DNA from 4 places in the Pseudomonas sp. SP16.1 genome. Region 4 is predicted to be linked to each of the others. Evidence: riboswitches for the same ligand, from Rfam matches in the RefSeq annotation. Region 4 holds a riboswitch; each other region holds the start of a gene.
What was found. A riboswitch is a leader RNA that binds a small molecule or an ion and turns the genes downstream of it on or off. The one in region 4 is predicted to bind cobalamin.
Positions count from the first base shown of each region.

Region 1 (4,203 bases), 1.0 Mb from region 4:
AGCCGCCTGCAAGGCCGCGGCCGCGTCTACGGCACCCTGCCGCGCGGCGTCGACGTCGAGGCGGTGTTGGCGCGGAGTACGCCGCATCTGCTTTGACGCGAGGGCGATCTTTAACAAGGAATGATTGGTGGATTTTTAGCGGCTGATTTTTCCGCTCAGGAACAATTGGTCAGGCTAAGCGCGTTCCCCGCGCCAGCGGGGATGAAACCGCTCTTGAACCCCTGGCCGATCACGTTCAGCGACGCGGCATCGCCGCCGCTCTTGCTGTGTTTTCCGTGGCGGCGGGGGATCGAGCTTCGCTAGCTGCGGGGCAAGACGCCGATTGTTCGGGCTGCGCTGCCAATAGCGGGGGCGGCGGGTTGCGCGCCAGCCGCCGCGCCTGGGCACTAGGGGCCGGGCCTCGCTAGTAGTTGGCGCTCTCCAGCAACTGCCGGCCATTGAGCGGCTGCACTGGCCGCGCATTCATCGGGTACAGGCGCTGGAACTGCGCCAGCTGCGCATGGGACAGCTCGACCGGTTGTTTCAGCACGCGCCACTGCACGTTCTCGCTGCACGGCGGGGTGGTCAGCGAGCCAGCGAAGGCGTAGTAGCCCTGCTGCGGTGGCAGCACGGCCTGCGGGGCGAAGCTGCCGGCGAGCACGATCTTCTCGCCCGCCTTGGCCGGCATGGCATCGAACACTTCGCCCAGTGCCTGGTTTTCCTCGCCTTCCTTGAGCAGCACGGCGACCACCGCCAGGCGGCCGTCGGCGGCCTGGTGGACGAAGTGCGCCACCATCGGGAAGGCCCGGCCGGCGATGTGTTCCTCGCTGGGCGTATGGAAGTGGAACTGCACCAGGCGGTAGGCCTTGCCGTCGATCTCGATGCCACCTGCGTTGGCGAGGTTCACCTGAACGGTGTGGCCGTTGTTCAGCACTTCGGCCGGGCTGGCCTCGTAGTTGAACGCGATGCGCGGCAGCGCCGCGCGGGTGGCGTTGCGGATGTCGATCGGCGATTGGCTGTGGCCGAGCGCGCAGGTTTCGTAGCCCGGGTCCAACCGGGCCCAGTGTTCGGGGCCAGCCTTGCCTGCGTAGGTCCAGTGCGGTTGCGGCTCGGCGGCCATGGCGCCGGTTGCGAACAAAGCGGTTAACGTGGCGATCAGGGTTTTCTTCATATGCGCTCTCGTCACTCGATGATGGATCTACCGGTCCGCGCGCCATGCGATGCGAACACTGGGGATGGCAGGTTAAGTCTCGTAATAAACGGTTAGATTTCCGGGCCTGAGCCGTCCCGTATTTCCGGCGCTCCCGCCCTCGTCGTGCAGCAGTCGGCGGCCGGTTGTCGGACAGGGGCAGGCATTGGCATGCCGCGGCGGTGTTCTGGCTTTCGCCGCCGCGACATGCAGGTCAAGGACAGGCCCCGGGCCGGCGGGTTCCATACGTGTCGCGGTTCATGTCGTCGCGGCCCGCAGGGGGGGCGGTGGATGCCGCGCAAAAGCCGCGTGCAGGCTGCGTCGATGGCGCGCGGCAAGACTGTCTTTTGCCCGTGCGGCGGGGTAAGGTGGCCGCCGATGGTTCCGCGCGCCCATGGCGTGCGGATGAAAAGGGAACAGGGTGCGGCGCGCGTCGCCAATGCCCTGGCTGCCCCCGCAACTGTAAGCGGCGAACGACGCCCCTATGCCACTGGCCGCAAGGCCGGGAAGGCGGGCGAAGTGGCGAGCCGCGAGCCAGGAGACCTGCCATCGCCATCGGGCGCTTTCGCCCATTCCCTCCATCCGGATCGTCGCGCGGTGGGCGCGACCTAAGGAATCTGCATGCATATCGAACCCGGCGTCGTCGACGGCGCCAAGATCTTCCTCAGCTACGCAACGGCGCTCGGTGCCTGCGGCCTGACGGCCAAACTGGCGCACGATGCCATCCGTGACAACGGCGGGGTGGCGGCCCTGGCGCTGCGCAGCCTGCTGACCACGGCGCTGGTGTTCTGCTTCTTCGAGGTCTTGCCGCATCACCCGGTAGGGGTCTCCGAGGTCCACCTGATCCTCGGCTCGACCCTGCTGCTGCTGTTCGGCGCCGGCGCCGCGGCCATCGGCCTGGCGGCGGGCCTGCTGTTGCAGGGCCTGCTGTTCGCCCAGTTCGATCTGCCGCAGTACGGCATGAACGTCACCACCTTGCTGCTGCCGCTGTGGGGCATCCAGTTGCTGGCCAAGCGCCTCATCGCGCCGGGCACCGCCTATGTGGATCTGTCCTACAAGCAGGCGCTGGCACTGTCGACCGCCTACCAGGGCGGCATCGTCGCCTGGGTGGCGTTCTGGGCCTTCTACGGTCAGGGCTTCGGCGCCGACAACCTGGCCTCGGTGGCCGGCTTCGGCCTGGCCTATATGAGCGTGATCCTGGTCGAGCCGCTGATCGACCTGGGCGTGCTGGCCGCGGCCAAGGCGCTGGCGCGTTTCAGCCAGGGCCCGCTGTTCAACCAGCGGCTGCACCAGGGCGCCGCCTGACCTCGCGCCGCTAGCGGCTGCGCTGCCAGATCATCTTGCCGGTATTGCTCTCGGTGACCAGATACGGCTCGCTGAAGCTGTAGTAGGCGGCGGGGCGATACTCGGCGGCGCCCGCCAGGCGTACCAGCAGCAGGCCGTTGTCGCTGCGCCAGCGGCCGCTGTACTGCACTTCTCCCGGGCTGTCGCCGCCGTCGGGTGCTCGGCTCCACTGGGTCACGCTGCCGTCTGCGTCGAGGCGCAGCGTCATCAGCGTGGCGGACGCGGCGCCGCTATCGATCCGCTGTTCGTGCTGCCAGGTGCCCACCAGCGCCGGGTCCAGATGCTCGTTCGCAACGGGCGCGGGCGCGGCGTCACGCCGGAACAGCGCCTGGCGCTCCAGCACCTGGCCGTCACGCGGATCGCGCGCGGCGATGCTGATGTTGAGCATGGCGTTGGCGTAGGTGGCATTCATGTTGGCGAGCACCAGACCCGACTGCGGATCGCTGATCTCGGCGCGCAGCAGCTGGCCGTCGTAATGCCCGCGCAGGTTCAACTGCAGGCGCCGATTCTCCACGTACCGTCCTTCCACTCGCTGACCCTGGCTGTGCAGGAGCAATTCGGCCGGCTGGCCGTCGAGCGTGGCGTGGTAGTGACCGTCCAGCTCGCCGGCGAGCAGGGCGGGGCAGATCAGCAGAAGCAGCAGGGCGAGCAGGTGGGGCATGGCGCGATTCTCGGGCGGATGGTGACAAGCCTAGTCGTTGGCCGCTCGGCCCGTGGCCATTCTCAGTGCTAGGTGTTCTGCGGCCGAAGCAGGCAAGATAGAGGCGTCCGAACAACCAGGAAGGTGCGCCGTGAACCCCTCTGTCGATGAATTCGTCGTTGCCTTTACCCCGGAAGACGCGGTCGACCGCCTTGCCACCCTGCACCTGCAGGCCACCGGCGCCCTGAGCCGGGCGCTCAAGCGCTACCTCAAGGAGCGCATCAGGCCGGATGCCGAAGAGCACAGTCTGTTCCGCTACCCCGAACTGCGCCTGACCTACCTCTGTCAGGGCGAGGTGCCGACCACCGTACGTGCCTACGCCAAGGTGCAGGTGCCGGGTACCTACGCCATCACCGTCACCCAGCCGGAGGCCTTTCGCAAATACCTGCTTGAGCAGCTGCGCCCCTTGATGAACGACTTCACCCTGCGCGTGGAAGTCGGCGTCAGCCAGCAGAACATCCCCTATCCCTACGTGGTCGAGCAGGGCGACGAGCTGGCCGGCAGCGGGGTCACCGCCGCCGAGCTGGCGCGGGTGTTCCCCAGCACCGACCTGTCCGCCGCCACCGACGGCACCGCCGACGGCCTGTACGACTGGGAGAACATCGACCCGCTGCCGCTGGCGCTGTTCGACGCCGCGCGCACCGACTTCTCCCTGCGCCGCCTGGTGCACTACACCGGCAGCGACTGGCGCCACGTGCAGCCGTGGATCCTGCTGACCAACTACCATCGCTACGTCGACCAGTTCATCCGCCACGGCCTGGACATGCTGGTGGGCGCTTCGCGTTTCACCCGCATGGTGCTGCCGGGCAACGTGGTGATCGAACGCGGCATGGCCGAAGGCGAGATGCAGGCGATCATCGAGAACGTCATCTGGCATCGCTACCAGATGCCGGCCTACCACCTGCAGGCCGAGGACGGCCACGGCATCACCCTGGTCAATATCGGCGTCGGCCCGTCCAACGCCAAGAACATCACCGACCACCTGGCCGTG
Region 1 is NZ_JBQYFZ010000001.1:3,507,334-3,511,536, reverse strand. Features, by position in the region: gene ACUTAF_RS16785 (acyl-CoA dehydrogenase family protein) at 1-96, shown strand, start outside; gene ACUTAF_RS16780 (carbonic anhydrase) at 404-1,150, opposite strand; cobalamin riboswitch at 1,531-1,733, shown strand; gene ACUTAF_RS16775 (energy-coupling factor ABC transporter permease) at 1,790-2,473, shown strand; gene ACUTAF_RS16770 (hypothetical protein) at 2,484-3,173, opposite strand; gene amn (AMP nucleosidase) at 3,304-4,203, shown strand, end outside.
Region 1: linked by a shared signal. The riboswitch ahead of ACUTAF_RS16775 (energy-coupling factor ABC transporter permease) and the one ahead of cobG (precorrin-3B synthase) in region 4 are both predicted to bind cobalamin.

Region 2 (4,203 bases), 3.4 Mb from region 4:
AGGGTGGCGCCGACGACGTGCTGTTCCGCGCCTTGGGCCTGGTCGGCACGCCCTATCGCTACGGCGGCAATACCCCGGACGGCGGTTTCGATTGCAGTGGCCTGATCGGCTACGTCTATCGTGACGCCGCCGGCATCAGCCTGCCGCGTTCGACCCGCGAGCTGAGCGCCATGCGCAGCCCCAATGTGCGCCGCGACGCACTGCAGAGCGGTGACCTGGTGTTCTTCGCCACAAGCGGCGGGCGCGGCGTCAGCCATGCCGGCATCTATGTCGGCGACGGGCGTTTCGTCCACGCGCCGTCTTCGGGCGGCACGGTGCGCCTGGACAGCCTCGACAACAGCTACTGGCAGCGCGCCTACCTGGACGCCAAGCGCGTGCTCACCGCCGAACTGGCGCGCAATCCGTGACCCAGCGCAGCCTGCAGCTCGACGACGCGCTTTACCAGTACCTGCTGGACGTCTCCCTGCGCGAGTCGCCGTTGCTCGCCCGCCTGCGCGCGGAAACCGCGCAGCTGAGCGAGGCGCGCTGGCAGATCGCCCCGGAGCAGGGTCAGTTCATGGCCCTGCTGGTGCGCCTGGTCGGCGCGCGGCGGATCGTCGAGGTCGGCACCTTCACCGGCTATAGCGCCATTTGCCTGGCCGATGCCATGGGGCCGCAGGGCCAGCTGATCTGCTGCGACCTGCCCGGCGACTACAACGCCACTGCGCGCCGCTATTTCGCCGAGGCCGGTCTGGCCGAGCGTATCCAATGGCGTCTGGGCCCGGCGCTGGACAGCCTGACGGCGCTGGAGGGCGAAGGGCAGGGCGACTTCGACCTGATCTTCGTCGACGCCGACAAGGCCAACTACCCGGCCTACCTGGAGCAGGCGCTGCGCCTGCTGCGCCAGGGCGGCCTGTTGCTGTTCGACAACACCCTGTGGAGCGGCAGGGTGTTGCAGCCGCAGCCGGACAGTGCCGATACCTGCGCCATTCAGGCGCTGAACCGGGCGCTCAAGGACGATGCGCGCGTCGAGCTGTCACTGCTGCCGCTGGGCGACGGCCTGACCCTGTGCCGCAAGCGCTGAGCCGCCGTGGCCGATGCCATCCGCCTGCCGCCCCAGCCCGACGCCTGCGAACTATGCGCGCGGCCGGTAGCGCTGACCCGTCACCACCTGATCCCCAAGGCTCTGCACGACAAGGCCTATGTGCAGAAGCGCTATCCCCGCCACGAACGCATCACTGCCACGCTCTGGGTCTGTCGCGCCTGCCATAACCAGATCCACCGGCTGTTCAGCGAGAAGGAGCTGGCACTGAGCTACAACAGCCGTGAAGCGTTGCTGGGCGACGAGCGCTTGCGCGGCTTCGTCGAGTGGCTGGCGCGCAAGCCGGCCGGCTTCGTCCCCCGCCACTGAGTCGCGCCGGCGTTGACGGGCGAGGCGGCCAGCCTCTACCCTGCGCGCCTTGCTTCAGGTGCCCGACGCCACGCGCGTACGAGGTGAAACAGGGAAGCCGGTACAGAATCCGGCGCTGCCCCCGCAACGGTAGGTGAGTCAAACGCCGCTCTATTGCCACTGTGCTTCGTGCATGGGAAGGCGCGGCGCTAGCCCGCGAGGCTCGCTCACAAGCCCGGAGACCGGCCTGCTGCAGTCCACGGCATCGCGGAGGGCGTTGTCTGGCGTGCGGGCTCGCCTTCCCAGTGGCCCGCGCGCGCCGTTCTCCGCCTGCCTTGTCCAGCCCAGTGTGTTCGGGAGCGCAACGATGCCGCCACGCCAGCTTGCCAGTCGTGCACTGCGACCCGCGCCCGGATGCCCGCAGACCAGGAAACCTCGATGAGCGCATCGACCGAACGCGACAGCGAATCGACCCAGCGCGACAGCGCATCGGCTGAACGCGACGCCCGGCATCAGGCGCGCATGGCGCGCAAGAAGGCGCTGATCGACGCGAAGATCGCCCAGGCCCAGGATGAATACGGCCTGCTGCTGGTGCACAGCGGCAACGGCAAGGGCAAGAGCAGCAGCGCCTTCGGCATGGTCGCCCGCGCCCTCGGCCACGGCATCAAAGTCGGCGTGGTGCAATTCATCAAGGGCGCCGCCAGCACCGGCGAGGAGGCCTTCTTCCGCCGTTTCCCCGAGGAGGTCAGCTACCACGTGATGGGCGAGGGCTTCACCTGGGAGACCCAGGATCGCCAGCGCGATATCGCCAAGGCGCAGCAAGCCTGGGGCGTGGCCCGGCGCCTGCTGAACGACGAGAACGTCGGTCTGGTGGTGCTGGACGAGCTGAATATCGCCCTCAAACACGGCTATCTGGAGCTCGCTGCGGTGCTCGCCGATATCCAGGCGCGGCCGCTCTCGCAGCACGTGGTGGTGACCGGGCGCGGAGCCTTGGCCGGGATGATCGAGGCAGCCGATACGGTGACCGAGATGAGCCTGGTCAAGCATGCCTTCAAGGCCGGGGTGAAGGCGCAGAAGGGGGTGGAGTTTTGACCTCGCGCCAGTGTCCGGCGCTGCTGATCGCCGCGCCGGCCTCGGGGCAGGGCAAGACCACCGTCACCGCCGCCCTGGCGCGCCTGCACGCCCGCCAGGGGCGGCGGGTGCGGGTGTTCAAGTGCGGCCCGGATTTCCTCGACCCGATGATCCTCGCCCGCGCCAGCGGCGCGCCGGTGTACCAGCTCGACCTGGCCATGGTCGGCGAGGCGGAGAGTCGCCGCCTGCTCTGGCAGGCAGCGGGCGAGGCCGAGCTGATCCTGATCGAAGGGGTGATGGGGCTGTTCGACGGCCAGCCCTCGGCGGCCGACCTGGCGCGGCAGTTCGGCGTGCCGGTGCTGGGGGTGATCGATGGTTCGGCCATGGCGCAGACCTTCGGCGCCCTGGCCCATGGCCTGGCGACCTTCCAGGCCGACCTGCCGTTCGCCGGCGTGCTCGGCAACCGGGTGGCCAGCGCGCGCCATGGCGAGATCCTGCGCGCCGCGCTGCCGCCGAGCATCCGCTGGTACGGCGCGCTGCCGCGCAATGCCGCGGTGGAGCTGCCCAGCCGTCACCTGGGGCTGGTGCAGGCGCAGGAGCTGGCCGATCTGGATGCGCGCCTGGACGCCGCCGCCGATGCCCTGGCCGCCAGCGCCGAGGTGGCCTTGCCGGCGCCGGTGCGTTTCGCCGCGCCGCCGCCGTGGGCGGTCGAGCCGCTGCTGGCCGGCGTGCGCATCGGCGTGGCGCGCGATGGCGCTTTCGCCTTTCTCTACCAGGCCAACCTCGATCTGCTGCGCGAGCTGGGCGCCGAGCTCGAATTCTTCTCGCCGCTGCTGGGCGATCGCCTGCCGCAGGTGGACAGCCTCTACCTGCCCGGCGGCTATCCCGAATTGCACCTCGCCGAGCTGCAAGGCAACCAGGCCATGGCCGCGGCGATCCGCGCCCATCACCGGGCCGGCAAGCCGATCCTCGCCGAGTGCGGCGGTATGCTCTATCTGCTCGACGAGCTGACCGACAAGCAGGGCGCCAGCGGTCGCATGCTCGGCCTGCTGGCCGGCCGCGCCGCACTGCAGCCGCGATTGACCGCCCTGGCTTTGCAGGAAGTGGAGTTGCCGGAAGGCGAGCTGCGTGGCCACAGCTACCACCATTCGCGCCTGGACAGCCCGCTGGCGCCGCTGGCCCTGGGCCGTTGCCCGAACGGCAAGGCGGTGGCCGAGGCTGTCTACCGCCTGGGCCGGCTGACGGCCAGCTATATCCACTTCTACCTGCCGTCCAATCCCCTGGCGGCGGCAGCGCTGTTGCGTCCATGAGCGAGCAGGCCTTCAGCGCCGCCGAGCGCGCCGCGGTGTACCGCGCCATCGCCGAGCGCCGCGACATGCGTCATTTCAGCGGCGGCGAGGTGCCGGCCGAGGTGCTGGCACGCCTGCTGGAGGCGGCGCACCGCGCGCCCAGCGTCGGCCTGATGCAGCCCTGGCGCTTTCTGCGTATCAGCGACCCGCAATTGCGCGAAGCCGCCTGCGCGCTGGTGGAGGCGGAACGGGTGCGCACCGCCGAGGCGCTGGGCGAACGCTCGGACGAATTTATGCGGCTCAAGGTCGAGGGCATTCGCGAGTGCGCCGAGCTGCTGGCGGTGGCGCTGATGGACGGGCGCCAGAAGCATGTCTTCGGCCGCCGCACCCTGCCGGAAATGGATATGGCGTCGGTGGCCTGCGCCATTCAGAATCTCTGGCTGGCCGCCCGCGCCGAGGGCCTGGGCCTGGGCT
Region 2 is NZ_JBQYFZ010000001.1:1,093,751-1,097,953, forward strand. Features, by position in the region: gene ACUTAF_RS05390 (C40 family peptidase) at 1-407, shown strand, start outside; gene ACUTAF_RS05395 (O-methyltransferase) at 404-1,063, shown strand; gene ACUTAF_RS05400 (hypothetical protein) at 1,070-1,390, shown strand; cobalamin riboswitch at 1,430-1,634, shown strand; gene cobO (cob(I)yrinic acid a,c-diamide adenosyltransferase) at 1,808-2,461, shown strand; gene ACUTAF_RS05410 (cobyrinate a,c-diamide synthase) at 2,458-3,750, shown strand; gene bluB (5,6-dimethylbenzimidazole synthase) at 3,747-4,203, shown strand, end outside.
Region 2: linked by a shared signal. The riboswitch ahead of cobO (cob(I)yrinic acid a,c-diamide adenosyltransferase) and the one ahead of cobG (precorrin-3B synthase) in region 4 are both predicted to bind cobalamin.

Region 3 (4,203 bases), 4.3 Mb from region 4:
GGCGGTGATCCGCGGCATCTCCGAGCAGACCAACCTGCTGGCGCTCAACGCCGCCATCGAGGCGGCGCGAGCGGGCGAGATGGGCCGCGGCTTCGCCGTGGTGGCCGACGAGGTGCGTACCCTGGCCAGCCGCACCCAGGCCTCCACCGACGAGATCCAGCAGATGATCCAGCGTCTCAAGCAGGGCGCCGAGACGGCGGTCAGCTCCATGCACGCCGGCCAGGCGGCCACCGGCACCGGGGTCGAGGCCAGCCAGCGCACAGGCCAGTCGCTCGGCGCCATCACCGAGCAGGTGGAGGCGATCAGCGACATGAACACCCAGGTGGCGGCGGCCACCGAGGAACAGAGTTCGGTGACCGAGGAGATCAACCGCAACGTGCAGGGCATCGCCGACCTGGCGCATGCCACCGCCGGCGAGGTGCGCGCCTGCCGCGAGGACTGCCAGACCCTGCGCCGCCTGGCCGACGACCTGGCCGGCCAGGTCGGCCAGTTCCGTCTGTAAGGGCTACAGCCGGGGCGTCCAGCTCAGGGAGAGCAGGGCGCTACGGCCTTCCTCGCGGTAGCCGTAATAGCTCACGCTGCTGAAGAACGCGTCGTTCGGCCGGCTGTACAGGGCCTGGGAATAGTCCTTGTCCAGCAGGTTGTCGACCTTGAACTGCCACAGCAGCTCCTCGTTCATCCGCCAGCTCGCCCGTGCGCCAAGCAGACCGTAGCCGGCGATCTCGCGGCTGTTGGCGGCATCGTCGTAGCGCCCGGAGAAGGCCTGCCAGCTCATGCCGGCGGCGAAGGCGCCGAACTGGCGATCCAGATCCAGGCTCAGGCTGCGCTTGGTGCGGCGTGGCAGGGTATGGCCGGTGTCGCGATCGCGAGGGTCGAGCAGGCTGGCGCCGAGAGCGGCCTGCCAGCCCAGCACGTCGCGTTCGAGGCTCAGTTCCAGCCCCTGCAGGCGCGCCTGGTTGACGTTCATCGGGGTGCTGAAGAAGGTCACCGGGTCGCTCACCACGGTGATCAGGTCCTCCACCTCGGTACGGTAGGCCGACAGGCTCCAGCGGGTGTCCAGGTGATCGCCACGCAGCTGCGCCTCGTAGGTCTTCGAACGCTCGGGGGCCAGGTCCGGATTGCCGCCATAGTAGGCGCTGGTGGGGAAGTACAGATCGTTGAAGGTGGGGGCGTGGAAGCCTTCGCCATAGCTCAGCAGCAGCTCCAGGCGCTCGGCCAGGTCCAGGCTCAGCGCGGCGTTCCAGGTGTTCTCGCTGCCGAACTGCTGGTTGTCGTCATGGCGCAGGCCCAGTTCGGTGGCGAAGCCGTCGCCGCGGTAGCGGTGCTGGACGAAGGCGGCCTGGTTCCAGCGCTCGGTCCGGCTGAAGTCGCTGTCCGTGTTCAGGCGGTCCTCGGACCAGTCGAGACCGAGCAGCAGCTGCTGGGCATCGTCCAGGCGCAGGGTATTGAGCCAGGCGGCGCTGTCGCGGTAGGTATTGAACAGGTAGTTGTTGAAGCTGTTCAGCGGGTCGCGATTGTCGCTCTTGTCCTCGCTGTGGCCGAGCTCCAGGCGGCTGCTCCAGCGCTCGGCGAGCTGCGCCTCGAGATGGGCCGAGGCGGAAGAGACGCTGAAGCGTTCGCTGGGATTGCCCGGCGCGAAGCTGAACAGGTCGTCGTATTCGCTCTCGCCACGCTGATCGAGCAGGCTCAGGCCACCCTTCAGGCGCTCGTTGAAACGATGTTCCAGGTTCAGGTTGAAGGCCTTGCGCCGCAGACCATCGTGGTCGCCATCGTAGCCGCGGGCATCCTGCGAGCGGTCGAAGCCGGTGCGTTCGGTCAGGCTGGCGCCCAGGTCGAAGCGGGTGCGCTGGTCGCCGCCGGACAGCCCCAGGCTGCGCTCGAAGGTTTGCTGGCTGCCGGCGGCCAGGCGCAGGCGTGGCTGCAGGCCTGCTTCGCCCTGGCGCGTGAAGATCTGGATGACCCCGCCGATGGCGTCGGCGCCGTACAGCGCCGAGCGCGGACCGCGTACCACCTCGATGCGCTCGATCTGTTCCGGGCTGAGGAACTCCAGGCGGGCCAGACCGCTGGCGGCGGCATTCAGGCGCACGCCATCGACCAGCACCAGGGTCTGGTTGGCGTTGGCGCCGCGCAGGAACAGGCTGGTCAGGCTGCCGCGGCCGCCGTTCTGCACGATGGAGACCCCCGGCACGCGGCTGAGCAGATCCGGCACGCTGCTGACCTGCAGGCGCTCGATATCGCTTCGTTCGAAAACGCTGGTGGCGGCGGTGGCCTGGGTTTGTGGTTCGAGCAGGCGGCCGGAGGTGATCAATAGTGGCGATGCCGCATAGGGCTCGGCAGCCAGGGCCAGGCTCGGCATGACGGCGATGGCCAGGGCCAGACGGGACGGTTTCATCAGGGTTATTCCTCAAAGGTCGGCAGACATTCGAGGAGGGCAGGGGCAAGCGCGCAGGGCGGCGCTTGACGGTGCTGCCCTCCGCAACACCAGTCGCACCGTCGGGGCCGGTCTCCGGGCTGTCGACCCCGGTCCGCCTTCCCGGGAATTCCCAGTGGCCGTGGACAAGGTGCAGGCGGCGGCCTGCAGTCGATTACCGTTGCGGGGGCAGCGTCGGCTTCGCACCGACTTCCCGTTTAACGCCGCATGCGGCGCACCCTGACGGAACATGAAATGCCGCGCACCCTAGTGCGCGGCACAGTGAAATTCAAGCAAGCCTGGCTCAGCTACGGATGAGCGGTACTCATTCACCCAGCAGGGTCAGGCGCGCGCGCACCGCGGCGGCGATGCCGGCCTGGTCGAGGCCGCACTCGGCGAGCATCTGCGCCGGCTTGGCGTGCTCGACGTAGTAGTCGGGCAGGCCCAGCTGCAGCAGCGGCGCCCGCAGGTTCTCGCGGGCGAGGAACTCGCCGACCGCGCTGCCGGCGCCGCCCATCACCGCGTTCTCCTCGATGCTCACCAGCAGCCGGTGGCTGCCGGCCAGCTCGCGCAGCAGGGCTTCGTCCAGGGGTTTGACGAAGCGCATGTCGACCACCGTGGCGTCCAGCTCCTCGCCGACGCGCAGCGCCTCGGCCAGCTGCACGCCGAAGGCCAGCAGGGCGACGCCCCGGCCCTGGCGGCGCACCACTGCCTTGCCGATTTCCAGCGGCTCGAGGCCGGGCTCGATGGCGACGTTGGGGCCGCTGCCGCGCGGGTAGCGCACCGCCGCCGGGCCGTCGAACAGGTAGCCGGTGCTGAGCATGCGGCGCAGTTCATTCTCGTCGCTCGGGGTCATCACCAGCATGCCGGGGATGCAGCGCAGGTAGGAGATATCGAAGCTGCCGGCGTGGGTCGGGCCGTCCTCGCCGACCAGGCCGGCGCGGTCGATGGCGAACAGCACGTCGAGGTTCTGCACCGCGACGTCGTGGATCAGCTGGTCGTAGGCGCGCTGGAGGAAGGTCGAGTAGATCGCCACCACCGGCTTGATACCGTCGCAGGCCATGCCGGCGGCCAGGGTCACCGCGTGCTGCTCGGCGATGGCGACGTCGAAGTAGCGTGACGGGAAGCGCTCGGCGAAGGCCACCAGGTCCGAGCCTTCCTTCATCGCCGGGGTGATGCCGACCAGGCGGTTGTCTGCCGCGGCCATATCGCACAGCCACTGGCCGAACACGTTGGAGTATTTCGGGCCTGATGGTTTCTTCGGCGCGGTGTCGGGCGTGACCGGCTCCAGCTTGGTGATGGCGTGGTAGCCAATGGGGTCGGCCTCGGCCGGGGCGAAACCCTTGCCCTTCTTGGTCACCACGTGGAGGAACTGCGGGCCCTCCAGGTCGCGCATATTGCGCAGGGTGGCGAGCAGGGTCGGCAGGTCGTGGCCGTCGATGGGGCCGACGTAGTTCCAGCCCAGCTCCTCGAACAGGGTGCCGGGCACCAGCATGCCCTTGGCGTGTTCCTCGACCTTGCGCGCGATCTCCCAGGCGCCGGGCAGGCGCGAGAGGATCTTCTTGCTGCCCTCGCGCATGCTGGCGTAGGTGCGGCTGGAGATGATCTTGGCCAGGTAGTTGGACAGGCCGCCGACGTTCTTGGAGATCGACATGTCGTTGTCGTTGAGGATCACCAGCATGTCGGCGTTGACGTCGCTGGCGTGGTTGAGCGCCTCGAAGGCCATGCCGGCGGTCAGCGCGCCGTCGCCGATCACCGCCACGCTCTTGCGCTTCTCGCCCAGCAGGCGCGCG
Region 3 is NZ_JBQYFZ010000001.1:236,883-241,085, forward strand. Features, by position in the region: gene ACUTAF_RS01195 (methyl-accepting chemotaxis protein) at 1-502, shown strand, start outside; gene ACUTAF_RS01200 (TonB-dependent receptor domain-containing protein) at 506-2,392, opposite strand; cobalamin riboswitch at 2,481-2,668, opposite strand; gene dxs (1-deoxy-D-xylulose-5-phosphate synthase) at 2,736-4,203, opposite strand, start outside.
Region 3: linked by a shared signal. The riboswitch ahead of ACUTAF_RS01200 (TonB-dependent receptor domain-containing protein) and the one ahead of cobG (precorrin-3B synthase) in region 4 are both predicted to bind cobalamin.

Region 4 (4,203 bases):
CCTGGCCGGCGTCGAGCAGGCGGGCGATCTGCTCGGCGCAGGTGTCGTAGAAATCGGCGATCACCTCCTCGTAGGACAGCGGCGGGGCGAGCTTCTCGGTGGTCACCGGGTAGACCAGCGGCAGGCGTTGCTGCGCCGCGTCCAGGTGCTCTTCGATGATGCCGAAGGCGTTACCGCCGTGGCCGGCGTTGTGCTTGGCCTTGGCCACGAAGTAGGCCACCACCGGCGCCGCTTGCAGCAGACGCAGGGCCTTGAGGGTGAGCAGCTCGGGGTCGCCGGGGCCGACGCCGAGACCGAGCAGACGACCGGCCATCATTCCACCTCCGAGGCCAGGGCGTTGACCGCGGCCACCGCCATGGCGCTGCCGCCGCGGCGGCCACGCACGATCACGTAGGGCACACCGCGGCTGTCGGCGGCCAGGGCGTCCTTGGACTCGGCGGCGCCGATAAAACCCACTGGCATGCCGATGATCAGCGCCGGTTTCGGCGCGCCGGCGTCGAGCATCTCCAGCAGGTAGAACAGCGCGGTGGGGGCATTGCCGATCACCACCACGCTGCCTTCCAGGTGCTCGCGCCAGTGCTCCAGGGCCACCGCCGAGCGGGTGTTGCCCAGTTCGCGGGCCAGCTCCGGCACGCTGGGGTCGTGCAGGGTGCAGATCACTTGGTTGTTCGCCGGCAGGCGCGGGCGGGTGATGCCCTCGGCGACCATGCGCGCATCGCAGAGGATCGGCGCGCCGGCCAGCAACGCGGCGCGGCCAGCGGTGCCGGCACCGGGGGAGAAGCGCAGATCCTCCACCACGTCGACCATGCCGCAGGCGTGGATCACCCGTACGGCGAGTTTCTCCAGGTCGGCGGGGATGCCGTCCAGGTCGGCTTCGGCGCGGATGGTGGCGAAGGAGCGGCGGTAGATTTCCTGGCCGTCGCGGATGTAATCAAGCATCGGGGGTTCCTGCGGAAGGTTGGCGGGCGAACCAGGCGCCGGCCTCGTCGATGGTCATGGCCGGCGCCAGCAGACGGCCGAAACCGGGCGCCGCGGGCGTGCGTTGGTAGAGCTGGTAGTGGTCGGGCGTGCTGGCCAGCAATGTGTAGGTCTGCACACGGGCGCTGGCGCAACTGCGCGGACAGGCGCTGAGGTGTACCTGCGGGCGGGCGCGGCTTGCGCGCAGCCGCTCGGCCAGGTGCAGGGCGTGCTGCTTGCTGTCGGCCAGACCGCGGGCGCAGGCGGTCGAACCGGCGCAGGCGACCAGGCCGAGCAGCGGCTCGTCGGCCTGAGTCAGCAGGCCCAGCTGATCCAGCTCAGCCAGCAGCTCACTGGCGCGGGCTTCGGGGACATTGCCCAGCAGCAGACCTTGCCAGGGCGTCAGGCGCAGGTCGCAGTCGCCATAGCCCTCGCTTAGCTCGGTGATGGCGAGTAGCTGGTCGGCATGCAGCCGGCCGAGGCGGGCACCGGCGGCCACCATGCACAGGCCGGGTTGCGCCTGTGGATAAATCCCAGCCGGCGCGCGCTCGACGGTGGCGGCAGGTTGCCGAGTGGCCGGCACCGGCTGCAGGGCAAACTCCAGACGCGCCTGCAGGCGCTGCAGCAGTTCTGCGGCCGGAATCTGTGCCAGTAACTGGCGCATCCGCGACTGCTCGGGCGTGGCCAGTTCGAGGAAAAGCAGCAGCAGCTGGTGCACCAGCTCGAGCGCCTGGGTCGCCTCGATGCGCGCCAGCGGCGCATCAATCGGGCAGCCGGCCAGGCCCAGCAGCAGGTGGTGTTGGTCTTCGGCGGCCAGCCACAGGTCGTGCGGATGCTCGCGCATCGCCAGGGCCTCGCCGCCATCCAGTTGCAGGGCGAACTTGGGAGGCAGCGCATGCAGCGCGGCGCTGTCCTGCAGCAGGTCGAGCAGCTGGGCCGCCAGCGGGCGCACGTCCATCCGCGCCTGCGGGTCGAGGCCGGCGGCGGGGCTGAGCAGCAGGTTGCGCACGTCGTCGGCGGCGGCCACGCGTGGGCCGAGGCCGGCGCTCAGCAGGGCCTCGATCAGCGCGCTTTCCTGACCGGGCAGCACGCCGCGGATCTGCAGGTTGCTGCGGTTGGTCAGCTCCAGCACACCGCTGGCGCCATGCCGCGCCGCCTCGGCAATGGCCCGTGCCTGGGCGCTGCGCAGCACGCCGCCGGGCAGCTTGATACGGCAGATGCCACCGTCCAGCGCGGGGACGATGCGCAGCAGGCCGGGACAGGCGGAAGGGCGAATGGAGGTGTGCAAGCGGTCACCTGTGGCTAACGACGCGGCGACCGAACCAGCGAAATCCGCCCACAGGGGGATTCCATGGCATCGGTACACCCCGCCCGATGTTGGCACTCGCGACCAGCGTTCGTCGGCAGGTCTCCTGGCTGACAGGTCTTCGTCCGCCGCGCCTTCCCGGTTACCCAGTGGCCGATTGCATTGGACTCGCTGCTTACAGTTGCGGGGGCAGCCACGGTTTTACCGTGTTCCCTCTTAGGCCCGTTATCGAGCCTGATTCAGGGGGCTAGCGAGCTAGAGCCAGGCAAGGCGGAAGTGGCTGAGAACGCGGAGTTTACGAGTAGTAAATGAGCAGTTCGAAGCCAGTTCCAACGCAGCATGGCCGACGCGCAGCAGACACCTGTTCAGGCTCTTGGGCACCGACGAAGGCTGTATTATGCCCGCTTTGCCCGGCGCCGCGACACGTGCTCCGTCGGCTACGAGGAGATTGGATGAAACCCTGGTTGACCCTGGTCGGCATCGGCGAAGATGGCTATCCCGGCCTGGGCAAGGCCGCGCGCCGCGCCTTGCTGGCGGCCACGCGCATCCTCGGTGCGCCGCGCCAGCTGGCCCTGCTGCCGCCATGCATCGGCGGCGCGCGGGAAAGCTGGCCGAGCCCCTTCGACCTCCAGCCGCTGCTGGCCCGGCGCGGCGAGGCGCTGTGCGTGCTGGCCAGTGGCGACCCGATGTTCTACGGCGTCGGCGCCAGCCTGGCGCGGCAGGTCGCCGCCGATGAGCTGCGCGTGCTGCCGGCGCCGTCCTCGGTGTCGCTGGCGGCGGCGCGCCTGGGCTGGCCGTTGCAGGAGGCGGAGGTGCTGTCGCTGGTCGGCCGGCCGCTGGCCACGCTCAACGCCCGGCTGTTTCCCGGCGTGCGCCTGCTGCTGCTGAGCGCCGATGGCGATACGCCGGCGCAGGTCGCCGCGGCGCTGCGTGAGCGCGGCTTCGGCGCCAGTCGCCTGACGTTGCTGGAACATCTTGGCGGTCCTGACGAGCGCCGTATCGACGGCCTGGCCGCGAGCTGGAATCTGCCGCGCGGCGCCGATCTCAACCTGCTGGCTGTCGACTGCCTGGCCGACGCCGGGGCAACGCCGCTGCCGCCGACCTGCGGCCTGCCGGACGAGGCCTACCGTCATGACGGCCAGCTGACCAAGCGCGATGTGCGCGCGGTGACCCTGGCGCGCCTGGCGCCGCTGCCCGGCGAGCTGCTGTGGGACGTCGGCGCCGGCTGCGGCTCCATCGGCATCGAGTGGCTGCGCGCGCACCCGGCCTGCCGCGCCATCGCCATCGAGGCCAACGAGGGGCGCCAGGATCATATCCGCCACAACCGCGATGCCCTCGGCGTGCCCGCCCTGCAACTGGTCGCCGGGCGTGCGCCCGAGGCGCTGGCCGGGCTGCCGGCGCCGGATGCGATCTTTATCGGCGGCGGCGTCACCCTGCCCGGCGTGCTGGATACCTGCTGGGCGGCGCTCAAGCCGGGCGGACGGCTGCTGGCCAATGCCGTGACCCTGCAGAGCGAGGCGGCGCTGGTGGCCTTCCGTGAACGGCACGGTGGCGAATTGCTGCGCATCTCGGTGGCCCAGGCGCAGCCGCTGGGCGGCTTCGACACCTGGCGCGCGGCGCTGCCGATCACCCTGCTGGCGGTGCGCAAGCCGTGAGCGCGCGACTCCTGCTGCTCGGCGGCACCGCCGAGGCGCTGCGCCTGGCGCGCCGGCTGGGGCCGGAGACGCTCTACAGCCTGGCCGGCCTCGGTCGGGTGCCTGATGATCTGGCCTGCCACGTGCGGGTTGGCGGTTTCGGCGGTGCCGAAGGCCTGGCCAGGTTCATCGCCGCCGAAGGCATCGAGCTGCTGCTGGACCTGACCCATCCCTACGCGGCGCAGATCAGCCACAACGCCGCCCACGCCGCCGCGATCGCGGGCGTACCCTGCTGGGCGCTGCGTC
Region 4 is NZ_JBQYFZ010000001.1:4,530,484-4,534,686, forward strand. Features, by position in the region: gene ACUTAF_RS21355 (precorrin-2 C(20)-methyltransferase) at 1-316, opposite strand, end outside; gene ACUTAF_RS21360 (precorrin-8X methylmutase) at 313-939, opposite strand; gene cobG (precorrin-3B synthase) at 932-2,245, opposite strand; cobalamin riboswitch at 2,343-2,534, opposite strand; gene cbiE (precorrin-6y C5,15-methyltransferase (decarboxylating) subunit CbiE) at 2,716-3,918, shown strand; gene ACUTAF_RS21375 (cobalt-precorrin-6A reductase) at 3,915-4,203, shown strand, end outside.